3 regions of the Sinorhizobium chiapasense genome follow, and region 2 is predicted to be linked to each of the others. Evidence: riboswitches for the same ligand, from Rfam matches in the RefSeq annotation. Region 2 holds a riboswitch; each other region holds the start of a gene.
The links. Region 2 has a riboswitch for thiamine pyrophosphate ahead of thiB (thiamine ABC transporter substrate binding subunit). Riboswitches for the same ligand answer to the same signal wherever they lie in the genome.
Positions count from the first base shown of each region.

Region 1 (4,488 bases), on a different replicon from region 2:
GGATGTGATCCTTGCTGGCACGATCGAGGACAACATTGTCGATCCCCGCATGGGTCAGCAATTGACCGAGCAGGAGACCGGACGGTCCCGAACCGATAATGACGACCTGGGTTCGCATGGACCTCCTCCCATCGAGTACGTCGTTCGCAAGCCAAACTTGCGCGGTCGGCGAAGCGCCTCCGCCCGCACCAAAATTGCCTTTTGTCAGGAAGTTTGCGCGCCGCCCGCGCCTGTCTCAATGGACATTCCAGCCAAGAAATTGCACTTATCGAACATCGGCGTAAAGTGGGAAGAATGAAGCGGGCGGTTCCGACATATGAGCTTTACGGTGAAGAGTCCGGAGAACGTCCGGATTTCTGGCTGCATTGCGAGACGATCCCCTCGCGCAGCAGCCTGCACCATTGGGAAATCGGCCTTCACCGCCATGAGAGCTTCTTTCAGATCCTGTACATCGCCGAAGGTTCGGGCGACGCCATATTCGGCGAGACGCCGCAGGCAATTTCTCCCCCGGCCGTAATCACCATCCCGCCCACCGTCAGCCATGGCTTCCGCTTTTCCCGCGACATCGACGGTTTCGTCTTCACGATCCTCGCATCGCACCTGCCGGCTGCCCCGGGCGGTCGCAGCAGGCTGGGCACATGGCTGTCGAAACCTTGCCTGACGCCGCTCGGCGAAAGCGAAGATGGCCGCTACGTCGCCGAGACCTTGCAGCGCCTGGCACAGGAATGGGCAGCGCGGCGCAATCACCGCACGAGCCTGCTCGACGCCTATCTCTCGACGGTACTGGCGCTGACGGCGAGGCTTGCAGAAGCGCCGCGTGCCGACGCGGCGGCTGCGGAAAGCGAAAACGAGCGTCGAATGGAGCGGTTCGACGCTCTGCTCCGACAGCACGTTCTTACGCACCGACCGGCGGCATTCTACGCGCGCGAGCTCGGCCTGTCGCAGACTCACTTGAACCGCGTGGTCCGGACGATGACGGGGCAGAGCGTGCACGAGGTCATCGCCGAAAGGCTCTTGAACGCGGCGCGGCGCGAGCTCGTCTTCACGCGTGCAAGCGTCCAGGAGATCAGCTTCCGCCTCGGTTTTTCAGACACGGCGTATTTCTCACGCTTCTTCGTCCGTCATGTGGGGACTACACCGCGAGCCTGGCGGATGGCGGAGCGGCAAAAACTTGGCGTGTGACGGTGCACTTAGCGACGGTTGGAACTTGCCGGCCAGAGCGGGATCAGGAAAAGTGTGAGCGGTTTTCCGCCCGCATCCCGCTCTAACGTATTAGAATCGATCACGTTTATGATTTCGGGTCGATTCGACCAAAAATCATCGTGATCTAAGACGCCTGCAATTCCTCAATCGAATCCACCCGATCCGGATAGAACGCCATATGGTCCCTGATCTCGCGCACCGCCGCATGCGGTCTTTCATAGGTCCAGATGGCGTTCTTCGATCGCTCCCCGCCTGATGTGATGCTGTAATAGGAAGCATCGCCCTTGTAGGGGCAATGCGTCGAATGATCGGTGCGTGCAAGCAGCGACATGTCGACGTCCTTGCGGGGAATATACTGCACCGCCGGATAGGACGCCTCGCGCAAGGTCAGTGCATCGCGCGTATCGGCAACGACGCGGCCGTCGAGCTTGACGACGACGCGCGCCGGATTGCGGTCGATGGTGATCGGATGATCAGGCCCGGGAATCTTGATCGGCTTGTCTGACATGAGCAATCGCCTTTTTAAGTTGATCGTTTTTACATAGGGTCACGCCGCCCGCTTCCCAAGGGCCGCAACTGTCCACGCGTGCCGCACCCGGCCAAACGCCAAAAAACAGGGTTGACGCCGCGGCGATATCGGTGACTATTTGCATCCATTCACCAGGGGGGTCCCGGCAAGGGGCTGAGATACTGCTAAAGCGCGCAGTGACCCGTTGAACCTGATCCAGTTCATACTGGCGTAGGGACGGTGCAGACGTGCGAAGGCCAGGATTCCGTGTTCCCGTGATCCATCGGCGCAGCGTCTTTTCATCCTTCCGACTTCAGAACTGGGTCTCCAACGCGAAAACTTTGGAGCCTCAAGATGAATGTTATCAAGCCTCTCGCAGCGCCCTCGGTCACGCAGGGCCCTCTTCCCGCCTCGCAAAAAGTCTACAAGCCCGGCGAGATCCATCCCGATATCCGCGTGCCGATGCGCGAGATCGCGCTGCATCCGACATCGGGCGAGCCGCCGGTCACCGTCTATGATTCCTCCGGTCCCTACACGGCCGAGGGTGCGAACATTCGCATCGAGGCGGGCCTGCCGCAGCTTCGCCGCGACTGGATCCTCAAGCGTGGCGATGTCGAGAGTTACGAGGGCCGCAGCGTCAAGGCGGAAGACAACGGCTTTGTCACCGGCGAGAGGCTGACGCCGGAATTTCCGGTTCGCAATGAGCCGCTGCGCGCCAAAGGCGGACTAGCCGTCACCCAGCTTGCCTATGCCCGCGCCGGCATCATCACGCCGGAGATGGAATTCATCGCCATCCGCGAGAACGTCGGCCGCAAGGCGACGAAAGAGGCGCTAACGCGCGACGGCGAAAGCTTTGGCGCGTCGGTCCCCGATTTCGTCACGCCGGAATTCGTCCGCCAGGAAGTGGCGGCGGGTCGCGCCATCATCCCGGCCAACATCAACCATCCGGAGTCGGAGCCGATGATCATCGGCCGCAATTTCCTGGTGAAGATCAACGCCAATATCGGCAACTCCGCCGTCACCTCGTCGATGGCCGAGGAAGTCGAAAAGATGGTCTGGGCGACCCGCTGGGGCGCCGACACGGTCATGGACCTTTCGACCGGCCGCAACATCCACAATATCCGCGAATGGATCATCCGCAATTCGCCGGTGCCGATCGGCACGGTTCCGCTCTATCAGGCGCTGGAGAAGGTGAACGGCATCGCCGAAGATCTCACCTGGGCGGTCTATCGCGACACGCTGATCGAGCAGGCCGAGCAGGGCGTCGACTATTTCACCATCCATGCCGGCGTGCGGCTGCATTACATTCCGCTGACCGTCAACCGCGTCACCGGCATCGTCTCGCGCGGCGGCTCGATCATGGCCAAGTGGTGCCTGCACCACCACCGCGAGAGCTTCCTTTACGAGCATTTCGAAGAGATCTGCGACATCTGCCGCGCCTATGACGTCTCCTTTTCGCTCGGCGACGGCCTGCGTCCCGGCTCGATCGCCGACGCCAATGACGCAGCGCAGTTCGCCGAACTCGAAACGCTCGGCGAACTGACGAAGATCGCCTGGGCGAAGGACTGCCAGGTGATGATCGAAGGGCCCGGCCATGTGCCGATGCACAAGATCAAGGAGAACATGGACAAGCAGCTTGAAGTCTGCAGCGAGGCGCCGTTCTACACGCTCGGGCCGCTGACGACCGACATCGCACCCGGCTATGACCACATTACGTCGGGTATCGGCGCGGCGATGATCGGCTGGTTCGGCACGGCGATGCTCTGCTACGTGACGCCGAAGGAGCATCTGGGGCTGCCCGACCGCGACGACGTCAAGACCGGCGTGATCACCTACAAGATCGCGGCGCATGCCGCCGACCTCGCCAAGGGTCACCCGGCCGCCCGCATTCGCGACGACGCGCTTTCCCGCGCCCGCTTCGAGTTCCGCTGGGAGGACCAGTTCAATCTCTCGCTCGATCCGGAAACGGCCCGCAGCTTTCACGACGAAACGCTGCCGAAGGAGGCGCACAAGGTCGCGCATTTCTGCTCCATGTGCGGCCCGAAATTCTGTTCGATGCGGATTTCCCACGACATCCGCGCAGAAGCACAGAAGGAGGGGCTTGCGGCCATGGCCGCGAAATATCGCGAGGGCGGCGACCTCTACATGCCGCTCGACGAGGCGGAACGGCTGGCTCGGCGGACGCCGGCGGAATGACCATGCGGGCACTTGTCAAAGGAGCGGGCGTTGCCGGCCTCGCCGTCGCCCGCGAACTCGTCGCGCGGGGCGCTGACGTCACGGTCGCGGAGCCACAGCCGGGTTTTGCGGCCGCCGCATCCTGGTATGCCGGCGGCATGCTCGCGCCCTGGTGCGAGCGGGAAAGCGCCGACGAAGCCGTGCTCACCCGCGGCCTCGGCGCGGTCGACTGGTGGGACCGCGCGCTGCCCGGCGAAGTCCGGCGCAATGGGACCCTGGTCGTCGCCTTGCCGCGCGACGCCGGCGAACTGAAGCGCTTCGCTTCGCGGACCTCCGGCTTCGAATGGCTCGACGCCGACGGCGTTGCCGCACTGGAGCCGGCCCTCGCCGGCCGGTTCCGGCAGGCGCTGTTCTTCCCCAGGGAAGCGCATCTCGACCCGCGCCGGGCGCTTTCGCTTCTCAGCGAAACACTGGCGGGGCAAGGCGTCGCTTTCGTTCGTGATGCAGACGACGACCGCTTCGACCGCGTGGTTGACTGCACCAGTGCGTCGAAGATCGGCAGGCTCGAAGGCTTGCGGGGCGTTCGGGGCGAAATGCTCTAT
Region 1 is NZ_CP133152.1:84,477-88,964, reverse strand. Features, by position in the region: gene pobA (4-hydroxybenzoate 3-monooxygenase) at 1-118, opposite strand, end outside; gene RB548_RS25125 (helix-turn-helix domain-containing protein) at 295-1,182, shown strand; gene RB548_RS25120 (DUF427 domain-containing protein) at 1,328-1,711, opposite strand; TPP riboswitch at 1,856-1,967, shown strand; gene thiC (phosphomethylpyrimidine synthase ThiC) at 2,066-3,907, shown strand; gene thiO (glycine oxidase ThiO) at 3,910-4,488, shown strand, end outside.
Region 1: another riboswitch for thiamine pyrophosphate. It lies ahead of thiC (phosphomethylpyrimidine synthase ThiC); the one in region 2 lies ahead of thiB (thiamine ABC transporter substrate binding subunit).

Region 2 (4,488 bases):
GACCGTCGCCGTCGAAGCCTTTTCGAGGAAGCGCCGGTCGTGCGAGATGAGCACCAGCGCCGAGCGGCTGCGGACGAGCTCGTCTTCCAGCCATTCGATTGTCGGAAGGTCGAGATGGTTGGTCGGCTCATCGAGGAGCAGGATGTCGGGCTCCGGCGCCAGCACGCGGGCAAGTGCGGCGCGCCGCGCCTCGCCGCCCGAAAGTCGCCTTGGATCCTCCTCCCCCGTCAGCCCCAGATGCTGCAGCAGATAGGCGGCGCGATAGGGATCATCGCTTGGGCCGAGCCCCGCTTCCGCATAGGCCTGGACCGTGTCGAAGCCTTCGAAATCCGGTGCCTGGTGCAGGTAGCGCACCGTCGCCGAGGGATGGCGGAAGATTTCACCCGATTGCGGCTCGACGAGACCGGCGGCCGTCTTCATCAGCGTCGACTTGCCCGAGCCGTTGCGGCCCACGAGGCAGATGCGGTCGCCGGGCTCGACCTGCAGGTTGGCGCCGGCAAGCAGCGGCGTGCCACCGAAGGTCAGGAAAATGTTATCAAGCTTCAGAATGGGTGGCGCCAAGGTTTCAGGCTCCGGAAAGATCATAGGGTCGAGCGAGAATGACCGCCCGGCCGGATTTCAAGGAAAAGCGGACCGGCCCCTCCGCAACGTTGGAAATGGTCCGTGACGAGCCGAAGGGCAGCGCGAAGTCATCGAGCGGATAACGCGCATTGTCGATGGAAAGACCGGAAAGTGCGCTGAGTCCGAGAATCGAAAAAAGGCTGCCCTTGGGTAGGTCGATCTCGCGGGAACCGGGCAACAAGGGATGGGCCTCCTCCTCGCCGGAGGTCATCAGCACCGGCAACCCCTCTTCGGCGATCGCCACGGCGCGCAGCAGATGCAGGAAGGCATGGTCGCTTCTGGTGCCGCCAAGCGCTCCGACGAAGATCAGCGACGTTGCGCCCCGCGCAAGCGCCGCCTCGACCCCGATCTCGCCGTCGGTCGCGCTCTTGGCCGCCGGATAGCGCTCGCGCGGCACCGCGGCGAATGCGGCCAGCAACGCGTCGTCAGTCGAATCGAAGTCGCCGACCCAGAGCTCGGGAACGATACCAAGCGCCTTCGCATGGCGCATGCCACCGTCGGCCGCGATGAAGCGACTGCCGGAAAGCTGCTTTGCGAGCCGCTCGGTGCGGGTGAGCGCGCCCCCGAGAAGGATGGTGAAGGTCTGTTGGGCCATGGCAGAAGCCCATAGCGCAAAGGGACGACAAAGGAAAAGGCCGAAAGCCATTTTGCGGCGGCAAGGCTGCGCTTTTCGGCGGCTGCGTCTCCGGCGATCAGTCCTCCGGCGGAGCTTCACCGGGAAAAAGCATGCCGGCATAAATGCCGGGCGTCGAATCCGGTATCTCCACCGCGCCGACGGTGCGGGCGTAGAAATCCGCGGGACCGACACCGCCGATGATGGCGTAGCCGTAGCCGGCGGTGCGCATCGCCATCAGGCTTTCGATAAGCAGTGCCTCGCCGATCCCCTGACCACGCATCGCCTCGTCGACGCCTGTCGGCCCGAAGAAACCAAGCGCCGTCACGTCATGGCAGGCGAAGCCGACGATCCGGCCTTCGTGGACGGCGACATGGATCCGCGTCGGGGTTGAGGAGAAGGCAGCCTCGGCCTCACCTGCCCAGCCGGCGCCGAACCGTTCTTCGATCCAGGCGAGCACGATACCGCGTTCCGGAGCCATCGCCCGGCGAATGCTGATGCCAGGACCGAGCCGGGAAGCACGCCTTTCAGGCAAGGCATAGAGACGAACGAGCATGTCTGGCATGAGAATACCTCCCCACTACGGCGCCGCGCGTCTGATCAGACGCGCAAAGGACGCTGTTGCACTTTGAATTGCTGCAGGAGACGAACAAACGCCGCCGACAAGTGTTTGGTCTAATAGCGCAGATGGCTTGGACGGCAAATGTTTCCGCCGAAACTCGGCTTGCCAGACCTGCCGCCGAAAGCTAAATCTTTGCTGCTCTAACGGGGTGCCTTCGGTCCGCTTGCGGAACCAAGGCTGAGAGGCTCAAGCCAACCCGCGGAACCTGATCCGGCTCATACCGGCGGAGGGATTAGAAGCGATCGGACCGATGCGCCTCCTTTTCCCGCAACATCAACAAAAGGGAGAGAGGTGCCCGTCATGTCCATTTACACCAAATTGCTTCGCCGGCTGGCGATTGCGGCGACGGCCGCGACTTTGCCGTTCGGCGCCAGTGCCGCCGAAAAGACGCTGACGATCTACACCTATGAGAGTTTCATCAGCGAATGGGGCCCTGGCGCGAAAGCCGCCGAGGCCTTCGAGAAAACCTGCGACTGCGAGGTCAATTATGTCGGCGTCGCCGATGGTGTCGAGCTTCTGACGCGACTGAAGCTCGAAGGCGAGCAATCGAAGGCGGACATCGTGCTCGGTCTCGACACCAACCTCGTCGCGGAAGCCAAGGCGACGGGCTTTTTCGCCCCGCACGATCTCGACACCGCCGCCTTGAAGGTTCCGGGCGGCTTCTCCGACGACACTTTCGTTCCGTATGACTACGGCCATTTCGCCGTGATCTACGATACCGAAACCGTGAAGACCCCGCCGAAGAGCCTGAAAGAACTGGTCGACGGCGATCCTTCGCAAAAGATCGTCATCGAGGATCCCCGCACCTCGACACCGGGCCTCGGGCTGCTGCTCTGGGTGAAATCGGTCTATGGGGACGAGGCAGCCGCCGCCTGGGCCAAGCTCAAGGACCGGGTGTTGACCGTGACCCCCGGCTGGTCGGAAGCCTACGGCCTCTTCACCAAGGGCGAAGCGCCGATGGTGCTGTCCTACACCACCTCGCCCGCCTATCACATGGTGGCGGAAAACACCGAACGCTATCAGGCCGCGCCCTTCGCCGAGGGCCACTACATCCAGATCGAAGTGGCCGGCGTGACGAAGAACACCAAGGAACCGGAACTCGCCAAAGAGTTTCTGGCCTTCATGACCGGTCCGGAATTCCAGTCGATCATTCCGACGACCAACTGGATGATGCCGGTTGCGGAAACCAAGGAACCCCTGCCGGACGCCTTCGGCAAGCTCGTCAAGCCGGAAAAGACATTCCTGATGTCTTCCGAGGAGGTCGCCGCCAATCGCAAGGCGTGGATCGACGAATGGCTGGCGGCCATGAGCAAGAACTGAGGCAGGCTTGTCCGGTGCTACCGAAAGACGGATGACGATAGCCGCCGGGGCCTTCAGCCTCGGCGGCATTCTGCTGTTCGTCGCCCTCGCCGTCGTCGCCCTCCTCGCGCAGTCGAGCGGTGGTTATGCCGGCGCCCCGTTCGACGCCTATGTCTGGCGCGTCACCCGCTTCACGCTGCTTCAGGCGAGCCTCTCGACGATCCTCTCCGTTCTATTCGCGATCCCGGTGGCGCGTGCGCTTGCCCGGCAGGCAAGTTTTCCCGGCCGCATCTGGCTGCTGCGGCTGATGGCGCTGCCGCTCGGCCTGCCCGCTCTCGTCGCAGCGCTCGGCCTCATTCAGGTCTGGGGCCGGCAAGGCTTTCTCAATACCGTCCTCGTCGCGATCGGGCTCAACGATCCGATCAGCATCTATGGGCTTTTCGGCATTCTTCTCGCCCACGTCTTCTTCAACATGCCGCTTGCGGCGCGGCTGATGCTTGCGGGGATCGAGCGGATTCCGGGCGAATACTGGCGTACCACCGCCAATCTCGGCATGCCCTCGGTCGCAATCTTCCGCTTCATCGAATGGCCGGCGATCCGAGGGCTGTTGCCGGGCATCGCCGGTCTCATCTTCATGCTCTGCGCCACCAGTTTCACGCTCGTGCTGACACTCGGCGGGGGACCTGCGGCAAGCACGATCGAAGTGGCGATCTATCAGGCGTTGCGCTTCGATTTCGACCCGCCGCGTGCGATCGCCCTTTCCGGCCTTCAGGTCGCCTTGACGGGTGCCCTGCTTCTCGTTCTGAAGGTGCTGGCGCCGCCACCGCCGGAGAGCGAGACGACCGGCAAGGCAATGAGGCGGTTCGACGGCGTGAGTGGCCGGTCACGACTCGCCGACGGGCTCTGGCTCATCCTTGCGCTCGCTTTCGTCGGACTGCCGTTCGCCGCGATCGCCTATTCCGGCCTGCAGGCGGACTTGCCGAGGCTCGCCCGCGATGCTGCCGTACACCGTGCCTTCGCCACCAGCGCTGTGATTGCTTTTCTTTCGGGCGCGACAGCCGTTGGAGCGACCGCCGTGATGATCCGCGCGCAGCAGGTTACCTTGATGCGACGACAGGCGGGAGCCGCCGCCCGCGGGTTTACCGGCATGATCGGCGCCAGCACCTCCTTCGTCCTGCTGGTGCCGCCGGTCATCCTCGGCGCTGGCTGGTTCCTGCTGTTGCGCCCCGTCGGCGATGTCGCGCGTCTTGCGCCGGCCGTCGTCATCGCCATCAATGCTCTGATGGCGCTTCCCTTCGTCCATCGCGTGCTCGCTCCGGCAATGGCCACCCAT
Region 2 is NZ_CP133148.1:3,756,111-3,760,598, forward strand. Features, by position in the region: gene RB548_RS18005 (ABC-F family ATP-binding cassette domain-containing protein) at 1-561, opposite strand, end outside; gene RB548_RS18010 (thiamine diphosphokinase) at 566-1,216, opposite strand; gene RB548_RS18015 (GNAT family N-acetyltransferase) at 1,314-1,799, opposite strand; TPP riboswitch at 1,991-2,105, shown strand; gene thiB (thiamine ABC transporter substrate binding subunit) at 2,157-3,176, shown strand; gene thiP (thiamine/thiamine pyrophosphate ABC transporter permease ThiP) at 3,208-4,488, shown strand, end outside.

Region 3 (4,488 bases), on a different replicon from region 2:
GCTGCCGTCGCAGCGCTCACCGTAGCGCCGAAGTGGCAATAGCAGATAACCCTGTGCAGTTGCTCATCGCTCAGTTCGAAGAACCGCTTTGCTTCGCCATAAGTGTCATTTTCCATTCCGGCAGCGCGCAGGACGGGATCCTTGAATGCGACCGAGATCGGCGAGTCGTCGCCGCGCATAGTCGCACGCACTCTGGCCGGCTGATACTCGGTCTCGTGCAGCGTCGAGAGGTGTCTGTGCGGGATTTGTTCCAGGAGTTCCGCCCAGCGTTCCAGACGCTCTGCGCGCGTTGTAACCCGGCGCGGGAAGTCCTGTTTGACCTCTGCGACGATCTGCAGTTGCTCGAGTGCATGGTGCTTCATTTTGGCCTCCATTCAGACGATAGTTGCTCCGCCCCAGTTCCGAATTCAGCCCGCTATAAAGGTGACTCTTGCGGGTCCCGAAGTCCAATCACGATGTGTGCTGGAGGGCCGCCTTCACCAAAATGTGCAGCCTTAGCAACGGCGTGGCCGTGTCGCGCGTCCATTTTGTGCGTATCCGGGGTTATTGCCGACACGCCACGACCCCGTGCCCGGTCGCAACCGCTGCACGGGGCAGGATCGCGGCGCCTTAGGCGCCAAAGCCGCCGTCGATCGTATGAAGCGCTCCGGTCGTGAAGCCGGCTTCGGGGCCGGCGAGATAGGCTGCAAGACCGGCGACTTCCTCCGGGCGGCCATGGCGCTTGATCGCCATGAAGCTGTGCATGAAATCGCTCATCGGCCCGTCTTCCGGATTCATGTCCGTCGATGTCGGACCGGGCTGGATGACATTGACCGTTATGCCTTTGGCGCCAAAATCGCGGGCGAGACCACGGGCCATGCCCTGCACGGCCGACTTGGTCAGCGCATAAGCGGCACCGCCGGCGAAGGGCATTCGGTCGCCGTTTACCGAACCGACGATGATGATGCGACCGCCTTCGGGCATCTGGCGCGCGGCCTCGACCGCCGCGTGATAAGGTGCGCGTACATTCACGTCGATCATCCGGTCGACGGCATCCGCATCCACCTCGAGCGGATCGCCGAGCACCAGGGTCCCTGCGTTCACGACGAGTACGTCAAGCGCGCCTTGATCCTTCACGACCTTGATGACGGCATCACGGTCCGCGGCATCCGATCGGATTGCAGTCGAGCCCGTTTCCGAGGCGAGTACCTTTGCCGCGTCGGTTGCCCCAGCATAGGTGAACGCAACAGTTGCGCCTTCACTGGCGAAGCGCCGGACAATCGCCGCACCGATCCCGCGGCTGCCGCCGATGACCAAGATTTTCTTTCCATTGAAATTTGCCATTGTTCGCTCCTTGAGAAAAAATGTAGTAAGCACTACATAATATGGGCGGGAAGCGAATGCAAGGAATTTTGTAGTGATTGATACAAAAAATGCCAAACCGCGGGGGCGGCCCCGTGCCTTTGATGTCGACGAAGCCGTTGGCAAGGCACAGGCGCTGTTCCATCAACGGGGGTACGACGCCGTCAGCCTCACGGACCTGACGGGGGCCCTCGGGATCAATCCGCCGAGCTTCTATGCCGCATTCGGCAGCAAGGCCGATCTCTACGGGCGTGCGCTGGAGCGCTACGCGAAGACGGAAGGCCTGGACTTCGAGCGTTTGCTCGCGCCGGAAAAGTCATTGGAGGACGCGCTGGCGGCGCTGTTCGAAGCTGCAGCGGTGGCCTACACGGCACACCCTGACGCAACCGGTTGCCTGGTCATCGAAGGTGCGCGGGGCGGGACGGATGCCATCGCTTGCGACAAGGTAAAGACGCTCTGGCGTCAGAGCCGGCAGGTGGTGCGCGATGCGATCGCCCGCCGGGAGACCGACCGGCCGGATGAGATCGCGGACTATGCGATGGCGGTGCTGGCGGGCATCTCTGCAAGTGCGCGTGACGGTCTCGACGTTAACCGCCTGCGCGCGATCGGGCGCACCGCATCGCGGGCCTTCGTGCACGAAAGGACATAGGCGCTTCGCCGTCAGTCGTGCTCGACCTAAATCGCGGCGACCAAGCGCTCGCGTGCGCGAGCGCGTCGATGGCGCGTTCGCCGAGTTCGCGGGCAACGAGATTGAGAGGGCCTTCGCAGAAGATGCTGCTACCGGATGGCGGGACCGCAGCCGCGAACGCCGATCTGGTCCGTATCGCCGCAGCGGCTCTCCGGTCCCCCGGCGGGCCCGTGCTCGACAGTGCCGGCTACCGGCAGTCAGTCTTGGCCTGAGGCCCGGCTACTTTGTTGACAGACTGGCACCGCTGTCCGATACAATGCCAACATTCCGAGGGGAGCACCGGGCGGTGCTGAGATGGCGGTGAGCCGGACCCTTGAACCTGATCCGGGTCATGCCGGCGTAGGAACGGGAACAGCACCTTTGAAGGCGCTTTCGCCACGTCTCCGCGATTTCCTGGATTTCCGTGATGTTCCAATCGGGAGACCGACCATGATGCGCTATTTTTCGTTTCTGCCGCTTTTCGAGGTGAAAGTCCGATGACGGCGATCGCGCTGACCATAGCCGGCTCCGATTCCGGCGGTGGGGCCGGCATTCAGGCTGACCTCAAGACATTCTCCGCCCTCGGTGTCTATGGCGCCAGCGTCATCACCGCCGTGACGGCGCAAAACACGAAGGGCGTCACCGCCGTTGCCGATCTTTCACCGGAAATCGTGACGGCACAGATCGACGCGGTCTTTTCCGATCTCAACGTCGCCGCCGTCAAGATCGGCATGGTCTCGCGCCAGGAGACAATCGCCGCCATTGCCGACGGGCTGCGCCGCTTCGGCAAGCAGGCAGTTATCGATCCGGTCATGGTGGCGACTTCCGGTGACCGGTTGCTGCGGCCGGATGCGGTGGCGGCGCTGGTAGAAGAACTCATGCCGCTAGCGCTGGTCGCCACCCCGAACCTGCCGGAAGCCGCACTGCTGACAGGCCGTTCGATCGCCGAGGATGAAACGGAGATGGCGCGGCAGGCCGAGGTCATTCTCAAGACCGGTGCCCGCTCGGTGCTGCTCAAGGGCGGCCATCGGCAGGGCAGCGAGGCAACCGACCTCTTCTTTGACGGCAACACGCTTGTCCGCCTCCCGGCAGCGAGGATCGAGACGGGCAACGATCACGGCACGGGCTGTACGCTTTCGGCGGCCGTCACTGCCGGCCTCGCGCTCGGACGCCCATTGGTTGACGCAGTGCGCGAGGCGAAGACCTACCTGCATGCTGCGCTTTCCGCTGCGAATGCCCTATCTGTGGGCGAGGGACGGGGGCCTGTGCACCACTTCCACCGTTGGTGGTAATGCGGCATCCGCGGGGCGTGATCAAAACCGTGTCCCACCCCATCGTATCTCACGTCGAACGCGAGCCGCCGCCTCGGTGTTGCCACTGTTGCGACGCAACATGTTTTCGTCCATGGTTAACGGACTGCTGCATGTTTCCTAAATCGCAGCCGATTTAAGGATCAAAACATGCAACAATACAAGGTGCTACAGCGGAATTTGCGCGTCTGATACGACGCGCGGCGCTGTGGTCGGTTCCACGAAGGCAGCGATATATGCAGTTCCTTGCTCGTCGTCTGGAAGCTTTCAACCGAGACGAACTGCCGGATTGGCGTCGGTCGCCGACTGTTTTGGGTCGCGCGCTGCGGCTTGTTCCGAGCCTCTTGGAGTTTTTCCTGTTTTATGTCCTGGCGCTTGCCGTTCTGGCGGGCGTGGTCGCACTGATGGTGCTGGCCTGGATCGTCAGTGCCGATCGAAAGCCGTCGTAAGGGCGTTTCGCCCAGAATGGCGGAATTTCAAAGAGTTGGATCATTTTCTTGCAGTTCAACGTGCTACAGCGCCGTGCGTCTGATTAGACGCGCGGCGCTGTATGGCAGATGCGGGCGCCAGCCATTGGCTCAAGCTGCGGGTCGGTCGCCGCTGATCGAATGCTCGACATAGTATTTGCCGTAACGGTGTCGATATTTCTCGACGCCGCCGAAGTCGCTGTACTTCGAAAGCTCATCCATGTCGGTCTTGTTGAGGATGACCCCGAGCACCTTGGAATTGATTTGCGGCTCGGAATGCAGCACGTCGCGCACCAGTCGGGACGGCGTTTTTCCCCATTCGACAACGAAAATGAAACCATCAGCAAGCGGAGCAAAGGCCTTCGCATCCACCACAGGCGCCAGCGGAGCGAGGTCGACGACCACGTAGTCGAACGAACTGCGTGCATTCTCGATCAGGTTTGCCATGGCAGCCGAGGCGAGCAGTTCGTGGCTCTGATGGGGTTGATGGTTGGATGCCCCGCCGCCGACAGGGAAGATCGCAAGTTTGGTGCGTTGGTCGACCTTGATGCCGGCGGGCCAGGTGGCTTCACCGATCAGCGTCTCGACGAGCCCCGTGCGGGGGGCGGGCGTGATCATCTGGGTGAGGCCGGGTTTGCGGATATCGCCGTCGATCAAGAGCGTCCGTTTTCCGCTCGCGGCCAACTGCGCCGCGAAGTTTGCT
Region 3 is NZ_CP133152.1:568,264-572,751, forward strand. Features, by position in the region: gene RB548_RS27345 (hypothetical protein) at 1-362, opposite strand, end outside; gene bdcA (SDR family oxidoreductase) at 610-1,323, opposite strand; gene RB548_RS27355 (TetR/AcrR family transcriptional regulator) at 1,400-1,990, shown strand; TPP riboswitch at 2,290-2,392, shown strand; gene thiD (bifunctional hydroxymethylpyrimidine kinase/phosphomethylpyrimidine kinase) at 2,506-3,300, shown strand; gene RB548_RS27365 (hypothetical protein) at 3,555-3,767, shown strand; gene RB548_RS27370 (polysaccharide biosynthesis tyrosine autokinase) at 3,897-4,488, opposite strand, start outside.
Region 3: another riboswitch for thiamine pyrophosphate. It lies ahead of thiD (bifunctional hydroxymethylpyrimidine kinase/phosphomethylpyrimidine kinase); the one in region 2 lies ahead of thiB (thiamine ABC transporter substrate binding subunit).